Regions from separate parts of the Streptomyces sp. NPDC093586 genome, predicted to be linked through region 1. Evidence: predicted binding sites of a transcription regulator. Region 1 holds the regulator's gene; the other holds the start of a gene.
The links. The regulator HspR, encoded in region 1, represses chaperone genes until heat shock. The targets are predictions, from matches to a motif close to TTGAGNNNNNNNNNCTCAA.
Positions count from the first base shown of each region.

Region 2: lon (endopeptidase La) is a predicted target of HspR. The motif match lies at 2,083-2,101, and genes of this name have one in related genera.

Region 1 covers NZ_JBIWJA010000056.1:18,734-23,145, forward strand. Annotated here, with positions in the region: gene ACIRFH_RS34140 (substrate-binding domain-containing protein) at 1-973, opposite strand, end outside; gene ACIRFH_RS34145 (heat shock protein transcriptional repressor HspR) at 1,367-1,816, opposite strand; gene dnaJ (molecular chaperone DnaJ) at 1,822-3,003, opposite strand; gene grpE (nucleotide exchange factor GrpE) at 3,046-3,693, opposite strand; gene dnaK (molecular chaperone DnaK) at 3,690-4,412, opposite strand, start outside.
Region 2 covers NZ_JBIWJA010000003.1:113,283-117,694, reverse strand. Annotated here, with positions in the region: gene ACIRFH_RS04540 (sensor histidine kinase) at 1-401, opposite strand, end outside; gene ACIRFH_RS04535 (response regulator transcription factor) at 398-1,135, opposite strand; gene ACIRFH_RS04530 (spermidine synthase) at 1,249-1,938, opposite strand; gene lon (endopeptidase La) at 2,124-4,412, shown strand, end outside.

The sequences.
Region 1 (4,412 bases):
CCGGAATGCCCTGGTGGCTGGGGCTGTCGACCTTGTCGCGGGTGAGCGCGTCGAACTGGATGTCCCGTCCCTGGACGTACGCCACGACCATCTCCGCGGCGTTCTCGGCCTCCTGCGGGTAGGCCTTGTAGACGCTCATGTACTGCTCGCCGGCGACGATCCGCTGGACCGCCGACAACTCCGCGTCCTGGCCGGTGATCGGCGGCAGCTCGGTGACACCCGCCGCCTCCAGCGCCTCGATGATGCCGCCCGCCATGCCGTCGTTGGCGGAGTAGACGCCGTCGATGCCGTTCTTGCCGAGCGCCTCGATCGCCTCGGCCATGTTCGCCTCGGCGTTCTCCGGCTTCCAGCCCTGGGTGTCGAAGGACCGGGCGATCGTCACCTTGCCGTTCAGCTCGGCCATCGCACCGGCCTTGAACTGCTTGGCGTTCGGGTCGGTGGGCGAGCCGTTCATCATGACGATCCTGGCCGGGGTGTCGCTGCCGCCGAGCGCCTCGACGAGGGAGCGCCCCTGGACCTCGCCGACCAGCTCGTTGTCGAAGGAGATGTAGGCGGTGATCGGGCCCTCGGCCAGCCGGTCGTAGGCGAAGACCGGGATGCCGGCGTCCTTGGCCTTCTGCACGCTCGGCGCGATGGTGTGCGAGTTCACGGCGTCCAGGACGATCGCGTCGACCTTGTCGTCGATCATCTTCTGCATCTGCTCGGCCTGCTTGGTCTCGTCCGCCCCGGCGTTGGCGTACTCGACCTTGCCCTGCTCGCGGGTCAGGGAGGCGATCTTCTTCTCGAAGTACGGGTGGTCGAACTCCTCGTAGCGCGTGTTCTCCGTCTCCGGGAGCAGCAGGCCCACCGTGATGTCGTTGCCCTTGGACGGGCTCGCCTCGTCGCTGCTCTCCGACGCGCCGAGTGCCCCGCAGCCGGCCAGCAGGAGGGACATGGAGGTGGCGGCCACGGATATGGCGATACGACGACGCATGCGAGGGCTCACTTCATGTGCGATTCGGGACGTGGGCACAGCAGTGCGGCCCATGTGACTGAAAAGCCAACGCTTCACCCACCATCGGCGTCAAGGGGAACCACTTAACGAGATGGGAACAGTACGTTCCGCCGAACTTGCGGACGTGCTGCGGAGGATGTGGGGAGATCCGCCGGGGGCACGCACACGGGCTGGACACGGATGTGTCCGCGCCGTCGTCCGGCGCCGGACGACGGCCGGCCCCGGACTGCCGACGCCGCCCCGCCGCCCCACGAAGAGACCCGCCGGTCCCGCACCGGAGCGCCGTGGCCCCGGCTCCGCCGGCAAACGGGCGCACGCGAAGGGGCCCGGGAGTCCGCGTACGGACTCCCGGGCCCCTCCACCGGGTCGGCGTCAGCCCTGCTGCTGCCGCTTCGGGCGCCACACCACCAGGGCGCTGGTCTGCTGGACCTCCTGGTACGGCACCAGGTCACGGCGGTACGAGGCGTGCACCGCCGCCTCGCGCTGGCGCATCGCCGTGGCGGCGCCGTCGAGGGCGTCCTGCATCTCGGCCAGGCGCGCCTGGAGCGCGGCGACCTGGTTCTCCAGTTCGATGATGCGCTTGATGCCGGCCAGGTTGATGCCCTCGTCCTGCGACAACTGCTGCACCTGACGGAGCAGTTCGATGTCACGGGCCGAGTAGCGCCGGCCGCGCCCGGCCGTGCGGTCCGGGGAGACCAGGCCGAGGCGGTCGTACTGACGCAGGGTCTGCGGGTGCAGACCGGAGAGCTGGGCCGCCACCGAGATGACGTAGACCGGGGTGTCCTCGGTCAGTTCATACGGATTACGCCGACGACCGTCCATTCCCGTCAAGCTCCCTTCGCGGCCTGGAACAGCTCCGCCCGCGGATCCTCGTCCGCGGTCGCCTCGCGATACGCCTCGAGCGCGTCACGAGCCTTCCCCGACAGGTCCTTCGGAACACTCACCTCCACGGTGACCAGGAGGTCGCCGCGGGTGCCGTCCTTGCGGACCGCGCCCTTGCCCCGGGCGCGCATGGTGCGCCCGCCCGGCGTGCCCGCCGGCAGCTTCAGCGTGACCGGCGGCCCGCCCAGGGTCGGGACGCGGACCTCACCGCCGAGCGCCGCCTCGGCGAAGGTGACCGGGACGGTGACGGTGAGGTTGTCGCCCTTGCGGCCGAAGACGGGGTGCTCCTTGACGTGGACCACCACGTACAGGTCGCCCGCCGGGCCGCCCCGCTCGCCCGGCGCGCCCTTGCCGCGCAGCCGGATGCGCTGCCCGTCCGACACCCCGGCCGGGATGCGGACCTGCATCGTCCGCGAGGACTTGGCGCGTCCGGAGCCCTTGCAGACCTCGCAGGGGTTCTCCGCGATCAGGCCGCGGCCCTTGCAGTCCGGGCAGGGGTCGGTCAGCGAGAAGCCGCCGCCCGAGCCCCGGGCGACCTGGCCGGTGCCGACGCAGGTCGGGCACACGCGCGGCGTGCCGTTCTTGTCGCCGGTGCCCGAACAGGCCTTGCAGGGCTGCTGGCTGGACATGCGCAGCGGGACCGTCGCGCCCTCGATGGCCTCCGTGAAGCTGAGGGTGACCTCGGACTCCACGTCCTGGCCGCGCCGCGGCTGGGTCCGCGTGCCGGTGCCGGGACCGCCGGCGCCGGTGCGGTTGAACAGGCCCCCGAAGACGTCCCCGAGACCGCCGCCGAAGCCGCCGGCCCCGCCCTGGGCGCCTCCGAAGAGGTCGCCCAGGTCGAAGTTGAAGGTGCCGCCGCCCGCGCCCGGCCCCGGGCGGAATCCGCCGTTGCCGAAGAGCGCGCGGGCCTCGTCGTACTCCTTGCGCTTCTTGGGGTCACCGAGGACGTCGTTCGCCTCGGAGATCTCCTTGAAGCGTTCCTCGGCCCTGGCGTTGCCCTTGTTGGCGTCCGGGTGGAACTCGCGGGCGAGCTTCCGGTACGCCTTCTTGATCTCGGCCTCGGTGGCGTCCTTGGGGACGCCGAGAACCTTGTAGTAGTCCTTCTCGATGAAGTCCTTGGTGCTCATCCCCGACGTCCCTCCTCTCCTGCGTACGCGTACGTCGTGACGTCAGCCCTCCTCCGGGCCACCGTTCTCCTTGTCGTCGGCCGCCTCGGCCGGCTCCTCGGCCTTGACGGTCTGCGCACCCGGCTGCGGCTCGGCCACCGCCACCCGCGCGGGGCGGATGGTGCGCTCGCCGATCCGGTACCCGGGCTGCAGAATCGCCACGCAGGTCGTCTCGGTGACGTCCGGCGCGTACGAGTGCATCAGGGCCTCGTGGATCGTCGGGTCGAAGGGCTCGCCCTCCTTGCCGAACTGCTGGAGGCCCATCTTCGCCACGGTGGACTCCAGCGACTCCGCGACGGACTTGAATCCGCCGACGAGTTCGCCGTGCTCCCGGGCGCGGCCGACGTCGTCGAGCACGGGCAGCAGCTCGGACAGGAGGTTCGCGACGGCGACCTCCTTGACCGCGACGCGGTCCCGCTCCACCCGACGGCGGTAGTTCTGGTACTCGGCCTGGAGGCGCTGGAGGTCCGCCGTGCGCTCGTCGAGCGCCTTGCGTGCCTGATCCAGCTGGGCCACCAGACCCGCGTTCTCACTCGCGTCCCCGGCCGGGGCCGCCTCCTCCTCGGAGGCGGCCGTCGGTTCGGCGGCGTCAGGGGCGGCGCCAGAGGGGACGTCGGGCTTCTCGTCGAAGCCCGGGGTCTCCTCGGTCACGCCGCACCGTCCTTGCGCTCGTCGTCCACGATCTCGGCGTCGACGACGTCGTCGTCGGCGGCCTTGTCACCCGCCGCGCCGGCACCCGGGGCCCCGCCGGCGGCCTGCGCGCCCTGGGCGTCGGCGTACATGGCCTGGCCCAGCTTCTGCGAGACGGCGGCGACCTTCTCGGTGGCGGTGCGGATCTCGGCGGTGTCCTCGCCCTTGAGCTTCTCCTTCAGCTCGGCGACGGCCTGCTCGACCTCGGTCTTCACCTCGCCGGGGACCTTGTCCTCGTTGTCCTTGAGGAACTTCTCCGTCTGGTAGACGAGCTGCTCGCCCTGGTTGCGGGTCTCGGCGGCCTCGCGGCGGCGGTGGTCCTCCTCCGCGTACTGCTCGGCCTCCTGGCGCATCCGGTCGACCTCGTCCTTCGGCAGCGAGGAGCCGCCGGTGACGGTCATCTTCTGCTCCTTGCCCGTGCCCAGGTCCTTCGCGGTCACGTGCATGATGCCGTTGGCGTCGATGTCGAAGGAGACCTCGATCTGCGGGACGCCGCGCGGCGCCGGCGGCAGACCGGTCAGCTCGAACATCCCGAGCTTCTTGTTGTACGCCGCGATCTCGCGCTCGCCCTGGTAGACCTGGATCTGCACGGACGGCTGGTTGTCCTCGGCCGTGGTGAAGATCTCGGAACGCTTGGTCGGGATCGTGGTGTTGCGCTCGATCAGCTTGGTCATGATGCC
Region 2 (4,412 bases), on a different contig from region 1:
ACGTTCGCCACCAGCTCCTTGCGCTGGAGGTCCTGGGCCTCCAGGTCGTCGGCCATGCGGTTGATCGTGACGGCGAGGTCGCCCAGCTCGTCGCGGCGGTTCTCGCGCACCCGGCGCGTGTAGTCGCCGTGCGAGATGGACCGGGCGACGGCGTTCATCTCGTCCAGCGGCGCGGTCAGCGAGTGCGCCACGAACTGAGTGATCAGCAGCGTGGCGATCATCGAGAAGACCGTGATGAAGCGCAGCTCCGTCTTGGTGTGCACCGCGATCACCGACAGACCGGTGGTGATCAGCACCGACGTGACGACCAGCGCGCCCAGCTTGGTCTTGATCGAGAACGGGCGTACGCCGCCCCAGGGTGCCCCGGGGCTCCTCCGTGCGGCTTCCCGTTCCGGACTCATGGGGTCGGCGTCTCCAGCGCGTAGCCCACACCGTGCACGGTGCGGATGCGCTCGGCCCCGATCTTGCGGCGCAGCGCCTTGATGTGGCTGTCGACGGTCCGGGTGCCCGAGGCGTCCGCCCAGTCCCAGACCTCGGCCAGCAGCTGCTCGCGGGAGAGCACCGCGCGCGGGGTGTTCGCCAGGCACACCAGCAGGTCGAACTCGGTGGGCGTCAGGTGGACGTCCTCGCTGCGCACCCGCACCCGGCGCTGCGCGTGGTCGATCTCCAGCTCACCGAGGCGCAGGATGCCGCTGCGCGGCGTCGAGGCGGCCACGACGGCCCGCTCCACCCGGCGCAGCAGCACGTGCACGCGCGCGGCCAGCTCGCGCATCGAGAACGGCTTGGTCATGTAGTCGTCGGCACCCACGCCGAGGCCGACCAGCATGTCCGTCTCGTCGTCGCGGGCGGTGAGCATCAGCACCGGCACCGGCCGCTGGGCCTGCACGCGGCGGCAGACCTCCAGGCCGTCGAAGCCGGGCAGCATGATGTCGAGGATCAGCAGGTCGGGCTGCCAGGCCTCGGCCGTGTCGACGGCGGCCGGGCCGTCGCCCGCCGTTTGCACCAGGAACCCCTCGGCGCGCAGGCGGGTCGCGATGGCGTCCACGATCGTCTGGTCGTCCTCGACCACCAGCACCCGGCGCTGTGCGCCCTGGGTCGCCGCCGTGCCGTTGTGGGAGGTCTGTGTCTGTTCCATCGCCCGCCCCTGAGGTGTGCTTTCCGGAATCCGTGGGGTGATCCCATGACTGCGCTCGACGCTTGAACGATCCGCGTCAGGGCAGCAGCGTACGGGGATGCGCCACGGCTTTGCTATCCAGGCCCGACGCCGAGGTGGACGACGTCCGGAACGCCCCGGGCAACGGGGATCTCTTCGGTACGCACCTGCTGGAACCCGGCATTACGCAAGGTTTCTTCGAATTCCGGAGAGGGCTGCGCGGACCACACGGCGAGCACCCCGCCGGGCCTCAACACCCGTGCGCAGCCTGCCAGTCCGGCCGGCGAGTACAGTCCGTCGTTGCCCTCGGTGACGGTCCAGTCGGGGCCGTTGTCGATGTCGAGGCACAGCGCGTCGTACGTGGCGGAAGTCTCATTGACGTAATCCGTCAGATCCGCCTCGACGATCTCCGTGCGGGGGTCGGCCAGCGCCCCGCGGGACACCTCGGCCAGCGGTCCGGCGCGGTGCCAGTCGATGACGGCGCGTTCGCGTTCGACGACCGCGATCCGGCCCCAGCGGGGGTCGGCGGACGCGTGCACGAGCGAAAAGCCGACGCCGAGCCCGCCGATGAGCAGGTGCGGTGCGGCCCGGCCGTCGAGCGCCTCGGCCGCCGCGTCGACGAGCCGGCGCTCCGAGCGCCCGTCGGAGGTGTCCATCAGGAAGCAGCCGTTCGCGATGATCTGCAGCAACGCCCCGTGCCGGCGCAGGACGACCTCGCCGTACGGGCCCTCGCGACGGTCCAGAACTTCCGGGGTGTCGTGGGAGTCGTAAGAGGTGAGGGGCATCGGCCCATCCTGGCACTTCCGTCGGGGGGAATCACCGGGGTTCCGGCCGTGCTGTGGTGCGTGAGGAGGCGGCTTCCGGTCGGCACCGCTCCTTGATCGCTCACAGCGAACAGGACCCTGGGAACAATCATCGGCTCCCGAGCATTGAGTCGGCATAACTCAACTTGACTGCCGAAGGGGAGATCATGGCTGCTGAGTCCACGGCGTTCACACCGCTCACCCTGCCCGTGCTGCCGCTCGACGACGAGATCGTGCTGCCCGGGATGGTGGTCCCGCTGGATCTGAGCGATCCCGAGGTGCGGGCCGCGGTGGAGGCCGCGCAGGCCGCCGCCAGGGACGAACCCGGCAAGCCCCGGGTCCTGCTGGTGCCGCGCATCGACGGCACCTACGCGAAGACCGGCGTCCTCGGCACGGTCGAACAGGTCGGCCGTCTCGCGGACGGCGACCCGGGCGCCCTCATCCGGGGCCGCAGCAGGGTGAGGATCGGCGCCGGCACCACCGGCCCCGGCGCCGCCCTGTGGGTCGAGGGCACGCAGATCGACGAGAGCGTGCCCGACCCGCTGCCCGGGCAGGTGACCGAACTCGTCAAGGAGTACAAGGCCCTCGCCACCGCCTGGCTGCGCAAGCGCGGCGCCTGGCAGGTCGTGGACCGCGTCCAGGCCATCGACGGCGTCTCGGCGCTGGCCGACAACTCCGGCTACTCGCCGTTCCTGACCACCGAGCAGAAGGTCGAGCTGCTGGAGACCGCCGACCCGGTGGCCCGCCTCAGGCTCGCCACGAAGCAGCTGCGCGACCACCTCGCCGAGCAGGACGTCGCCGAGACCATCGCCAAGGACGTCCAGGAGGGCGTCGACAAGCAGCAGCGCGAGTTCCTGCTGCGCCGCCAGCTGGAGGCCGTGCGCAAGGAGCTGCGGGAGCTGAACGGCGAGCAGGAGGGCGAGGAGTCCGACGACTACCGCGCCCGTGTCGAGGCCGCGGACCTGCCCGAGAAGGTCCGGGAGGCCGCGCTCAAGGAGGTCGACAAGCTCGAGCGGGCCTCCGACCAGTCGCCCGAGGGCTCGTGGATCCGCACCTGGCTGGACACGGTCCTGGAGATGCCGTGGAACGAGCGCACCGAGGACGCCTACGACATCCGGGGCGCCCAGGCCGTCCTGGACGCCGAGCACGCGGGCCTGCAGGACGTGAAGGAGCGGATCACCGAGTACCTGGCCGTGCGCAAGCGGCGCAACGACCGCGGCCTCGGTGTCGTCGGCGGCCGCCGCGGCGGTGCCGTGCTGGCCCTGGTGGGACCGCCCGGCGTCGGCAAGACGTCGCTCGGCGAGTCCGTCGCGCACGCCATGGGACGCAAGTTCGTCCGCGTCGCCCTCGGCGGCGTCCGCGACGAGGCCGAGATCCGCGGCCACCGGCGTACGTACGTCGGCGCGCTGCCCGGCCGGATCGTGCGGGCGATCAAGGAGGCCGGGTCGATGAACCCGGTCGTGCTCCTGGACGAGATCGACAAGGTGGGATCCGACTTCCGGGGCGACCCGGCCGCGGCCCTGCTGGAGGTCCTCGACCCGGCCCAGAACCACACCTTCCGGGACCACTACCTGGAGGTCGAGCTCGACCTGTCCGACGTCGTCTTCCTGGCCACCGCCAATGTGCTGGAGGCGATCCCGGAGGCGCTGGCCGACCGCATGGAGATCGTGCGGCTGGACGGCTACACCGAGGACGAGAAGGTCGTCATCGCCCGTGACCACCTGGTCCCGCGCCAGCTGGAGCGGGCCGGCCTGGACAAGGACGAGGTCACGATCGACGAGGGCGCGCTGCGCAGGCTGGCCGGCGAGTACACCCGCGAGGCCGGCGTGCGCACCCTGGAGCGGTCGATCGCGCGGCTGCTGCGCAAGGTGGCGGCCCGGCACGAGCTGGGCGAGCGGGAGCTGCCGTTCACCGTCACCGACGGCGACCTGCGCGATCTGATCGGCCGGCCGCACCACGTGCCCGAGTCCGCGCAGGACCCGGCCGAGCGGCGCACCTCGGTGCCGGGCGTGGCCACGGGCCTCGCGGTCACCGGCGCGGGCGGCGACGTGCTGTACGTCGAGGCGTCGCTGGCCGACCCGGAGACGGGCGCGGCGGGTCTGACGCTGACCGGCCAGCTGGGCGACGTGATGAAGGAGTCCGCGCAGATCGCGCTGAGCTTCCTGCGCAGCCACGGCGCCGAGCTCGAACTGCCGGTGGCCGACCTGAAGGACCGGGGCGTGCACATCCACTTCCCGGCGGGCGCGGTCCCCAAGGACGGCCCGAGCGCCGGCGTCACGATGACCACGGCCCTCGCCTCGCTGCTGTCGGGCCGGCTGGTCCGCACCGACGTGGCGATGACCGGCGAGGTCTCGCTGACCGGGCGGGTCCTGCCGATCGGCGGGGTCAAGCAGAAGCTGCTCGCGGCGCACCGGGCGGGCGTCACCACGGTGATCATCCCCAAGCGCAACGAGCCC